One region of the Streptomyces aurantiaciflavus genome, then DNA from elsewhere that is predicted to be linked to it. Evidence: riboswitches for the same ligand, from Rfam matches in the RefSeq annotation. Region 1 holds a riboswitch; the other holds the start of a gene.
What was found. Region 1 has a riboswitch for glycine ahead of gcvT (glycine cleavage system aminomethyltransferase GcvT). Riboswitches for the same ligand answer to the same signal wherever they lie in the genome.

Region 1 (4,549 bases):
CCGAGGGACGCGGAGAGCACTTCCTCCAGCTCGTTGCCGGGCCATCCGCCGTGCGAGTGGGGGTGCGCCTGTGCCGGAAAGTCCGCGGAGAAGTTCACCGGGAAGTCCGCCGGGGGGAAATCCATCTGCCTACCGCCTGCTGGGAACCACTGCTGTGGCTGGAAAGGCTAGCGGGTGCCGGGGTCGGCCCTTCAGTCCAAGAGCCCCGGCCGACGCGGGACCCGCACCGGCCGACCCTGCTCGCACCGACCGGCCTGCGTGGACCACACCCGTCCGACACGGTCCGCGACCAGCCAAGACGAGCGCGGGCCGAACCCCGGGACCGGCCCCCGCGCGCCTGAGGCGACCTGCACCCCGCGGAACCACACAGTGCTGGCGCCCGACCACGTTCGCAGCTGCGGGCCGGCCTCGGCCCGGGTAGCGGAACCGGCGCACATCGGATGCGGTCGAACGGCTCGCGCGCCACCGCACCCGCCCTCAGCCCGTTGGCCGCGCCGGCGCAGGCGCACCCGGCCGAGCCCCGCGCCGGAAACAGGGACTCCACCCCGCGAAACCGATCCCGGCGGGGTACCCGCACCCGACCGGCCCCGCGCGGGCTGCCCCGGTCGGGGCCGGCCGAGTCGGCGCCGGACGGAGGGGGCGGGCCCCGCGCCGGGGGTCAGCCGGTGAAGGCGATCCGGTGCAGGGCGTCTGCCGCGGAGCGGTCGAGGAGGATCGCGGAGTCGCAGCCGGTGGGGAGGTGGCCCTTCTCGACTGCCTGGAGGAGGCGGGAGGCGGCGCGACGGTGGCGAAGGAAGGCGTAGCGGGAGACGCCTCGGCCGCGCTCGCGCTGGCCCTCCAGGGCCGTGTCCGGGGTGACGTCCAGCAGGAGCAGGTGGAGGGTGCCGCCGCGGCGACGGGCCTCGCGGGCCAGCCAGCCGCGGACCCAGGCCTGCGTGCCGCAGTCGTGCACCACGACGCCCTCGCCGGTGCGCAGGGCGCGGCGCAGCCCGGCGTAGTGGGCCAGACGGACGAGGGGGCGGTAGAGCGCGTACGGCAGGAAGCGGGGCACGCGGGCGTCCCAGCGGTCACGCGTGTCCTGGGAGTCGATGCGGATGCCCTTCACGGTGCGCTCCATCAGCGTGGACTTGCCGCTGCCGGGCAGGCCCGTGATCACCACCAGGTCGCGGGGGCCGAACAGCAGGCCGTGCGGGCTGTGGCCGCCGCGGTCGCGCAGGTCGCGGACGACGGGGGCGGGCCGTGCGCCGCACACCTCCCGGGTGGGGGCCGTCGGCTGCGCGGGCAGCGCGATCGCCGAGGTCGTCGCGTATGCCGTGGTCCTGTTCACCGTGATCGTCCTCCCCTGGGGTCAGACAAGTCTTCTCCCCCTCGAGCGTAAAGAGAAGGTAATGCGCGGTGTCTTCCGTTTTCGTGCGCGTACCGCCACAAGCCGGTTACAGATGCGGCCTGCCGTGATCGCGTGTGCCGTGCGATGATGTGCGCGCCAACTGCATACCGGCCGTTTGAATCCGCGCGGGAGAGTTCTCGGCACAGCTGTCACAGCCGCAGCTTCGCCGGGGCGCCGAAGGAGCAAGTCCCTCCCTTGAATCTCTCAGGCCCCGTTACCGCGCGGGCGAGGCACATCTGAAAAGCGGGCCGCTCCCCGTCCGGGACGGCTCCACCCAAGGTGCAAGCCACGATCAGGTGATCCGTCGCGATCATTCACGATCAGGGCGAACCTCTCAGGTTCCGATGACAGATGGGGAGGAACGACCTCGCCTTCCCCCACGCTCGAACGAGCTCGCGCGGGAGGGGCCCCATCGCCCTGGGAGACGAACGCCCGATGAGCAGTACCCCACTCCGTCACACCGCCCTCGACGCCCTGCACCGCTCGCTCGGCGCGACGATGACCGACTTCGCCGGCTGGGACATGCCCCTGCGCTACGGCTCCGAGCGCGACGAGCACAACGCCGTGCGGACGAAGGCCGGACTCTTCGACCTCTCGCACATGGGCGAGATCACCGTGACCGGGCCGGAGGCGGCCGCCCTCCTGAACTTCGCGCTCGTCGGGAACATCGCCTCCGTCGGCGTCGGCCGCGCCCGCTACACCATGATCTGCCGGGCCGACGGCGGCATCCTCGACGACCTGATCGTCTACCGGCTCGCCGAGGCCGAGTTCATGGTCGTCGCCAACGCCTCCAACGCGCAGGTCGTGCTGGACGCGCTGACCGAGCGTGCGGCCGGCTTCGACGCCGAGGTGCGGGACGACCGGGACGCCTACGCGCTGATCGCCGTCCAGGGCCCCGAGTCCCCCGGCATCCTCGCGTCCCTCACCGACGCCGACCTCGACGGTCTGAAGTACTACGCCGGGCTGCCCGGCACCGTCGCCGGGGTCCCGGCGCTGATCGCGCGCACCGGCTACACGGGTGAGGACGGCTTCGAGCTGTTCGTGCAGCCGCAGCACGCGGTGGAGCTGTGGCAGGCGCTGACCAAGGCGGGCGAGGGCGTCGGTCTGGTCCCGTGCGGCCTGTCCTGCCGGGACACGCTGCGCCTGGAGGCGGGCATGCCGCTGTACGGGCACGAGCTGTCGACCGGGCTGACCCCCTTCGACGCCGGGCTCGGCCGGGTGGTGAAGTTCGAGAAGGAGGGTGACTTCGTGGGGCGCGAGGCCCTCGCCGAGGCCGCCCGGCGCGCCGAGAGCAACCCGCCGCGCGTCCTCGTCGGCCTGGTCGCCGAGGGCCGCCGGGTCCCGCGCGCCGGGTACGCGGTCGTCGCCGGCGGCGAGGTGATCGGCGAGGTCACCTCCGGCGCCCCCTCCCCCACGCTGGGCAAGCCGATCGCGATGGCGTACGTCGACGCCGCGCACGCCGCGCCGGGCACGCCGGGTGTCGGCGTGGACATCCGGGGCAGCCACGAGCCGTACGAGGTCGTGGCGCTGCCGTTCTACAAGCGTCAGAAGTAGACACTCACAGCGGAAGCAGAGCCGACAGCGGTCCCTGTGCGTGACCCTGCGCACATTCCCGCTGCTCACGCACGTTTCCAGCAGTCCCCCATTCACCAGCACTCCCCCGCGTACAGGAGAATTCAGGCCATGAGCAACCCCCAGCAGCTGCGCTACAGCAAGGAGCACGAGTGGCTGTCGGCCGCCGAGGACGGCGTGTCGACGGTCGGCATCACGGAGCACGCGGCCAACGCGCTCGGCGACGTGGTCTTCGTCCAGCTCCCCGAGGTCGGTGACTCGGTGACCGCGGGCGAGTCCTGCGGCGAGCTGGAGTCGACCAAGTCGGTCAGCGAGCTGTACTCGCCGGTCGACGGTGAGGTGGTCGAGGTCAACCAGGACGTCGCCGACGACCCGTCGCTGGTGAACTCCGCCCCCTTCGAGGGCGGGTGGCTGTTCAAGGTACGCGTCACGGGCGAGCAGGAGGAGCTGCTCTCCGCCGACGAGTACACCGCCTACACCGCCGGCTGAGGAGTCGCATGTCTGTCCTGAACACCCCCCTGCACGAGCTCGACCCGGAGGTCGCCGCGGCGGTCGACGCCGAGCTGGGCCGCCAGCAGTCCACGCTCGAGATGATCGCCTCGGAGAACTTCGCTCCGCTCGCGGTCATGGAGGCGCAGGGCTCGGTCCTGACCAACAAGTACGCCGAGGGCTACCCGGGCCGCCGCTACTACGGCGGCTGCGAGCACGTCGACGTCGCCGAGCAGATCGCCATCGACCGGATCAAGGACCTGTTCGGCGCCGAGTACGCCAACGTCCAGCCGCACTCGGGCGCCTCCGCCAACCAGGCCGCCCTGTTCGCGCTGGCCCAGCCGGGCGACACGATCCTGGGGCTGGACCTGGCGCACGGCGGTCACCTCACCCACGGGATGCGGCTGAACTTCTCCGGCAAGCAGTTCGACGTGGTCGCGTACCACGTGGACGACGCCGGGCTGGTCGACATGGCCGAGGTCGAGCGGCTCGCCAAGGAGCACCGCCCGAAGGTGATCATCGCGGGCTGGTCGGCGTACCCGCGGCAGCTGGACTTCGCGGAGTTCCGGCGGATCGCCGACGAGGTCGAGGCGTACCTGTGGGTCGACATGGCGCACTTCGCGGGCCTGGTCGCGGCCGGTCTCCACCCGAACCCGGTGGAGTACGCGGACGTCGTCACCTCCACCACCCACAAGACGCTGGGCGGCCCGCGCGGCGGCATCATCCTCGCGAAGAAGGACTTCGCGAAGAAGCTGAACTCGTCCGTCTTCCCGGGCTTCCAGGGCGGTCCCCTGGAGCACGTGATCGCGGCGAAGGCGGTCTCCTTCAAGGTCGCGGCGAGCGAGGAGTTCAAGGAGCGCCAGCGCCGTACGGTCGAGGGCGCGAAGATCCTCGCCGAGCGGCTGACGGCCGCCGACGCCCGCGAGGCCGGCGTGAACGTCCTGTCCGGCGGCACCGACGTCCACCTCGTCCTCGTCGACCTGCGCGAGTCCGAGCTGGACGGTCAGCAGGCCGAGGACCGCCTCCACGAGGTCGGCATCACGGTCAACCGCAACGCTGTCCCGAACGACCCGCGCCCGCCGATGGTCACCTCGGGCCTGC
Region 2 (4,549 bases), on a different contig from region 1:
CCACGGGCGGGGTGCGGCTGCTCGGTGTCGGGGTCAGCGGTCTGGCCGACTTCACGCAGGAGGACCTGTTCGCGCAGGCGGCCGAGGAGCGGGGGGACGGGCCCGAGGAGGAGGTGCCGGAGGAGCCCGCGCGGGAGGAGGCGGGGCCGGCCGAGCACCAGTGGCGTCCTGGGCACGATGTGCGGCATGCCGAGCTGGGGCACGGGTGGGTGCAGGGCAGTGGTCTGGGGCGGGTCACCGTGCGGTTCGAGACGCCGGAGTCGGAGGTGGGCCGCGTGCGGACGTTCCGGATCGACGACCCGGATCTCGAGCCTGCGGATCCGTTGCCGTTGGTGCGGCGAAGACCGGAGGAAGGCGCGGGAAGCGCCGCCGCTCAGGCGGCGGGTGAGCGTGCGAGATTGCCCGGCGGGTCCCGGGAACACCGCCTGAGCGTGGTTCGTTACAGAGAGTGAGGATGGTGAAGGTGCCGGGTGAGATGGCACCTGTGCTGAAGGGGGAGAGGTATGGAACTGCAAGGGAATCAGTCCACGAGCTCGGTGGGGGTGTCCGTGGAGCGGGAGACCGAGGTGCGGGAGGTCGTGGAGCGGGTCACCCGCTGGGCCGAGAAACGAAGTGACGTCGCCGGAGCGCTCCTCGTCGGGTCGTATGCGCGTGGGGCCGCGCGCCCGGACTCCGACGTCGATCTCGTGGTGCTCACGACGCAGCCGTCACGGTACGCCGAGGACGAAGAGTGGGTGCGCGAGCTCGCCCTGGGCGAGGTGGTGCGCGTCCAGGGGTGGGGGCCTGTCACCGAATGGCGGCATGTCACCGCCTCCGGCCTGGAGGTCGAGGTGGGCATCGGCCCGACCGACTGGGCTCGGACGGACCCTCTGGACGCGGGCACCCGCCGGGTCGTCATGGACGGCGCGAGGCTTTTGTATGACCCCGCCGGTGTGCTCGCGACGCTGATACGGGCCTGTTCCTGACCGGGCTCAGGGCTCGTCCGTGCCGGCCATCCTGCCGAAGTCGTGGTCCGGGAGCGGGGGAGGGGCGCCGACGTCGAGGCCGTAGTGGTGGTAGAGCTGGAGTTCCTGCTCCGGGGAGAGGTGGCGGCCCACGCCGAAGTCGGGGGCGTCCTTGATCAGGGCGCGGTCGAAGGGGACGTGCAGCGTGCCGTCGACCAGTTCGCTGGGTTCCAGGGGGACGAAGGCGTCCCTGGAGAACAGGCCGGTCCGTATGGCCGCCCACTCCGGCACTCCGGTCGCGTCGTCGAGGTAGACCTCGTCGATCGTGCCGATCTTGATGCCGTTGCGGTCGAATGCCTTGCGGCCGATCAGGTTGCGCGGATCGATGTCGGTCTGCACGGGCCCTCCATGTGGTCGCAACTCATTCGTAAGCACTACAAAAGAGCACAATGGTGAGCATGGCCACTCGAGGGACCGGGTGTTGGCCTCGCTGGTACGCTGGCAATCGGCTGCTGACCCCGTGCGGGAGAGTCCTCCGGAGATCATCCGGAGGCGCCGAAGGAGCAAATCCTCCCCGGAATCTCTCAGGCTCACGTACCGCACGGACGAGGTCACTCTGGAAAGCAGGGCGGGCGTCGACGGCTTCCGCTCTCACCGACGGTGAAAGCCGGGCTCCCTCGGGCGGCCGGTGAAGCTCTCAGGTTGAGATGACAGAGGGGGAGGCCGTCCGGGTACCCGTGCCGTGGTGCCCCTCGAAGGTCGCGTCAGACCAGGAGGCCTCCGCAATGACCGCCCACCGCATTCCGCTCTCCGACCTCGAACAGGGAATCCCCTTCGAGCAGCGCCACATCGGGCCGGACCCGGAGGCGCGGGCCAAGATGCTCGCGCAGGTCGGGTACGGCTCGCTGGACGAGCTCACCAGCGCCGCCGTGCCGGATGTGATCAAGAACGCTGCCGCGCTGGACCTGCCGGGTGCGCGCACCGAGGCCGAGGTGCTCGCCGAGTTGCGGTCCCTGGCCGACCGCAACCAGGTCCTCGGCTCCATGATCGGGCTCGGGTACTACGGCACCTTCACGCCGCCCGTCATTCTCCGGAACGTGATGGAGAACCCGGCCTGGTACACGGCCTACACGCCGTACCAGCCGGAGATCTCGCAGGGACGGCTCGAGGCGCTGCTGAACTTCCAGACGATGGTGGCCGACCTGACCGGGCTGCCGACCTCGGGCGCCTCGCTGCTCGACGAGGGCACGGCCGCCGCCGAGGCGATGGCGCTGTCCCGGCGGATGGGCAAGAACAAGAAGGGCCTGTTCCTGGTCGACGCGGACGTGTTGCCGCAGACCATCGCCGTGATCGAGACCCGCGCCGAGCCGACCGGGGTCGAGGTGGTCGTCGCCGACCTCAGCGAGGGCATTCCGGCCGAGATCGCCGCGCGGGAGATCAATGGCGTGCTGATCCAGTACCCGGGTGCCTCCGGGGCCGTACGCGACATCAAGCCGGTCATCGACCAGGCGCACGAACTGGGGGCACTGGTCACGGTCGCCGCCGATCTGCTCGCGCTGACGCTGCTGACCTCGCCCGGGGAGCTGGGGGCGGACATCGCGGTCGGGACGACGCAGCGGTTCGGTGTGCCGATGGGCTTCGGCGGGCCGCACGCCGGTTACATGGCCGTCCATGAGAAGTTCGCGCGCAGCCTGCCCGGGCGGCTCGTGGGCGTCTCCGTCGACGCGGACGGGAACAAGGCGTACCGGCTGGCGCTGCAGACGCGTGAGCAGCACATTCGCCGGGAGAAGGCGACCAGCAACATCTGTACCGCGCAGGTGCTGCTCGCCGTGATGGCCGGGATGTACGCCGTCTACCACGGGCCCGAGGGGCTCAGGGGGATCGCGCGGCGGACCCATCGGTACGCCTCGATCCTGGCGGCGGGGCTGACGGCCGGTGGTGTCGAGGTGGTGCACGGTTCCTACTTCGACACGCTGACCGTCCGCGTGCCCGCGAAGGCAGCGGAGGTCGTCGCCGCCGCACGGCAGAACGGCGTCAACCTGCACCTCGTCGACGCCGACCAGGTGTCGATCGCCTGTGACGAGACCACCGGGCGGGCCCAGGTGGGTGCCGTCTGGGGTGCCTTCGGGGTCGAGGGGGACATCGAGGCCCTCGACGCCGTCACCGAGGACGCTCTGCCGGCCGGGCTGCTGCGCACCGACGAGATCCTCACCCACCCCGTCTTCCACCAGCACCGCTCCGAGACCGCGATGCTGCGGTACCTGCGCAAGCTGGCCGACCGCGACTACGCGCTCGACCGTGGCATGATCCCGCTGGGCTCCTGCACCATGAAGCTCAACGCGACCACCGAGATGGAGCCGGTCACCTGGCCCGAGTTCGGGCAGCTGCACCCCTTCGCGCCAGCCGACCAGGCCGAGGGATACCTCACGCTCATCCGTGAGCTGGAGGAGCGGCTCGCCGAGGTCACCGGGTACGACAAGGTGTCGCTGCAGCCGAACGCCGGGTCGCAGGGGGAGCTCGCCGGACTGCTCGCCGTACGGGGTTACCACCGCGCCAACGGCGACGAGCAGCGGACCGTGTGCCTGATCCCGTCCTCCGCGCACGGGACGAACGCCGCCAGCGCCGTGATGGCCGGGATGAAGGTCGTCGTCGTGAACACCGCCGGGGACGGTGAGATCGACGTCGAGGATCTGCGGGCGAAGATCGAGAAGCACCGGGACGAGCTTGCGGTGCTCATGATCACGTATCCGTCGACGCACGGGGTGTTCGAGGAGCACGTCGCCGACATCTGCGCGCAGGTGCACGAGGCCGGCGGGCAGGTGTACGTCGACGGCGCCAACCTCAACGCGCTCGTCGGGCTCGCCAGTCCGGGGCACTTCGGCGGTGACGTCTCGCACCTCAACCTGCACAAGACGTTCTGCATCCCGCACGGCGGCGGCGGTCCGGGCGTCGGCCCCGTGGCCGTACGGTCCCACCTGGCGCCGTATCTGCCGAACCATCCGCTGCAGCCCGCCGCCGGGCCGGAGACCGGCGTCGGGCCCATCTCGGCAGCGCCCTGGGGCTCCGCGGGGATCCTGCCGATCTCGTGGGCGTACGTACGGCTCATGGGCGGTGAGGGGCTGAAGCGGGCCACGCAGGTGGCGGTGCTGTCGGCCAACTACATCGCCAAGCGGCTCGAACCGCACTACCCGGTGCTCTACACCGGCCCGGGCGGGCTGGTCGCCCACGAGTGCATCATCGATCTGCGGCCGCTGACCAAGGCGACCGGCGTGAGTGTCGACGACGTCGCCAAGCGGCTCATCGACTACGGGTTCCACGCGCCGACGATGTCGTTCCCGGTGGCCGGGACGCTGATGATCGAGCCGACCGAGTCGGAGGACCTGACCGAGCTGGACCGCTTCTGCGAGGCGATGATCGCCATTCGCGCGGAGATCGAGAAGGTGGGCGCCGGCGAGTGGCCCGCCGACGACAACCCGCTGCGCAACGCCCCGCACACCGCGGCCGCGCTCGGGGAGAAGTGGGAGCACGCGTACACGCGCGAGGAGGCGGTCTTCCCGGCCGGGGTGTCCGCCGCCGACAAGTACTGGCCGCCGGTGCGCCGGATC

Region 2: another riboswitch for glycine. It lies ahead of gcvP (aminomethyl-transferring glycine dehydrogenase); the one in region 1 lies ahead of gcvT (glycine cleavage system aminomethyltransferase GcvT).

Annotation. Positions count from the first base shown of each region.
Region 1 is NZ_JBNCAQ010000040.1:83,211-87,759, forward strand. It holds gene ACPT94_RS35405 (enhanced serine sensitivity protein SseB) at 1-125, opposite strand, end outside; gene ACPT94_RS35410 (AAA family ATPase) at 659-1,327, opposite strand; glycine riboswitch at 1,504-1,617, shown strand; glycine riboswitch at 1,618-1,748, shown strand; gene gcvT (glycine cleavage system aminomethyltransferase GcvT) at 1,823-2,941, shown strand; gene gcvH (glycine cleavage system protein GcvH) at 3,071-3,448, shown strand; gene glyA (serine hydroxymethyltransferase) at 3,457-4,549, shown strand, end outside.
Region 2 is NZ_JBNCAQ010000013.1:226,377-230,925, reverse strand. It holds gene ACPT94_RS18430 (DNA polymerase IV) at 1-452, shown strand, start outside; gene ACPT94_RS18425 (nucleotidyltransferase domain-containing protein) at 504-965, shown strand; gene ACPT94_RS18420 (PRC-barrel domain-containing protein) at 972-1,343, opposite strand; glycine riboswitch at 1,458-1,554, shown strand; gene gcvP (aminomethyl-transferring glycine dehydrogenase) at 1,730-4,549, shown strand, end outside.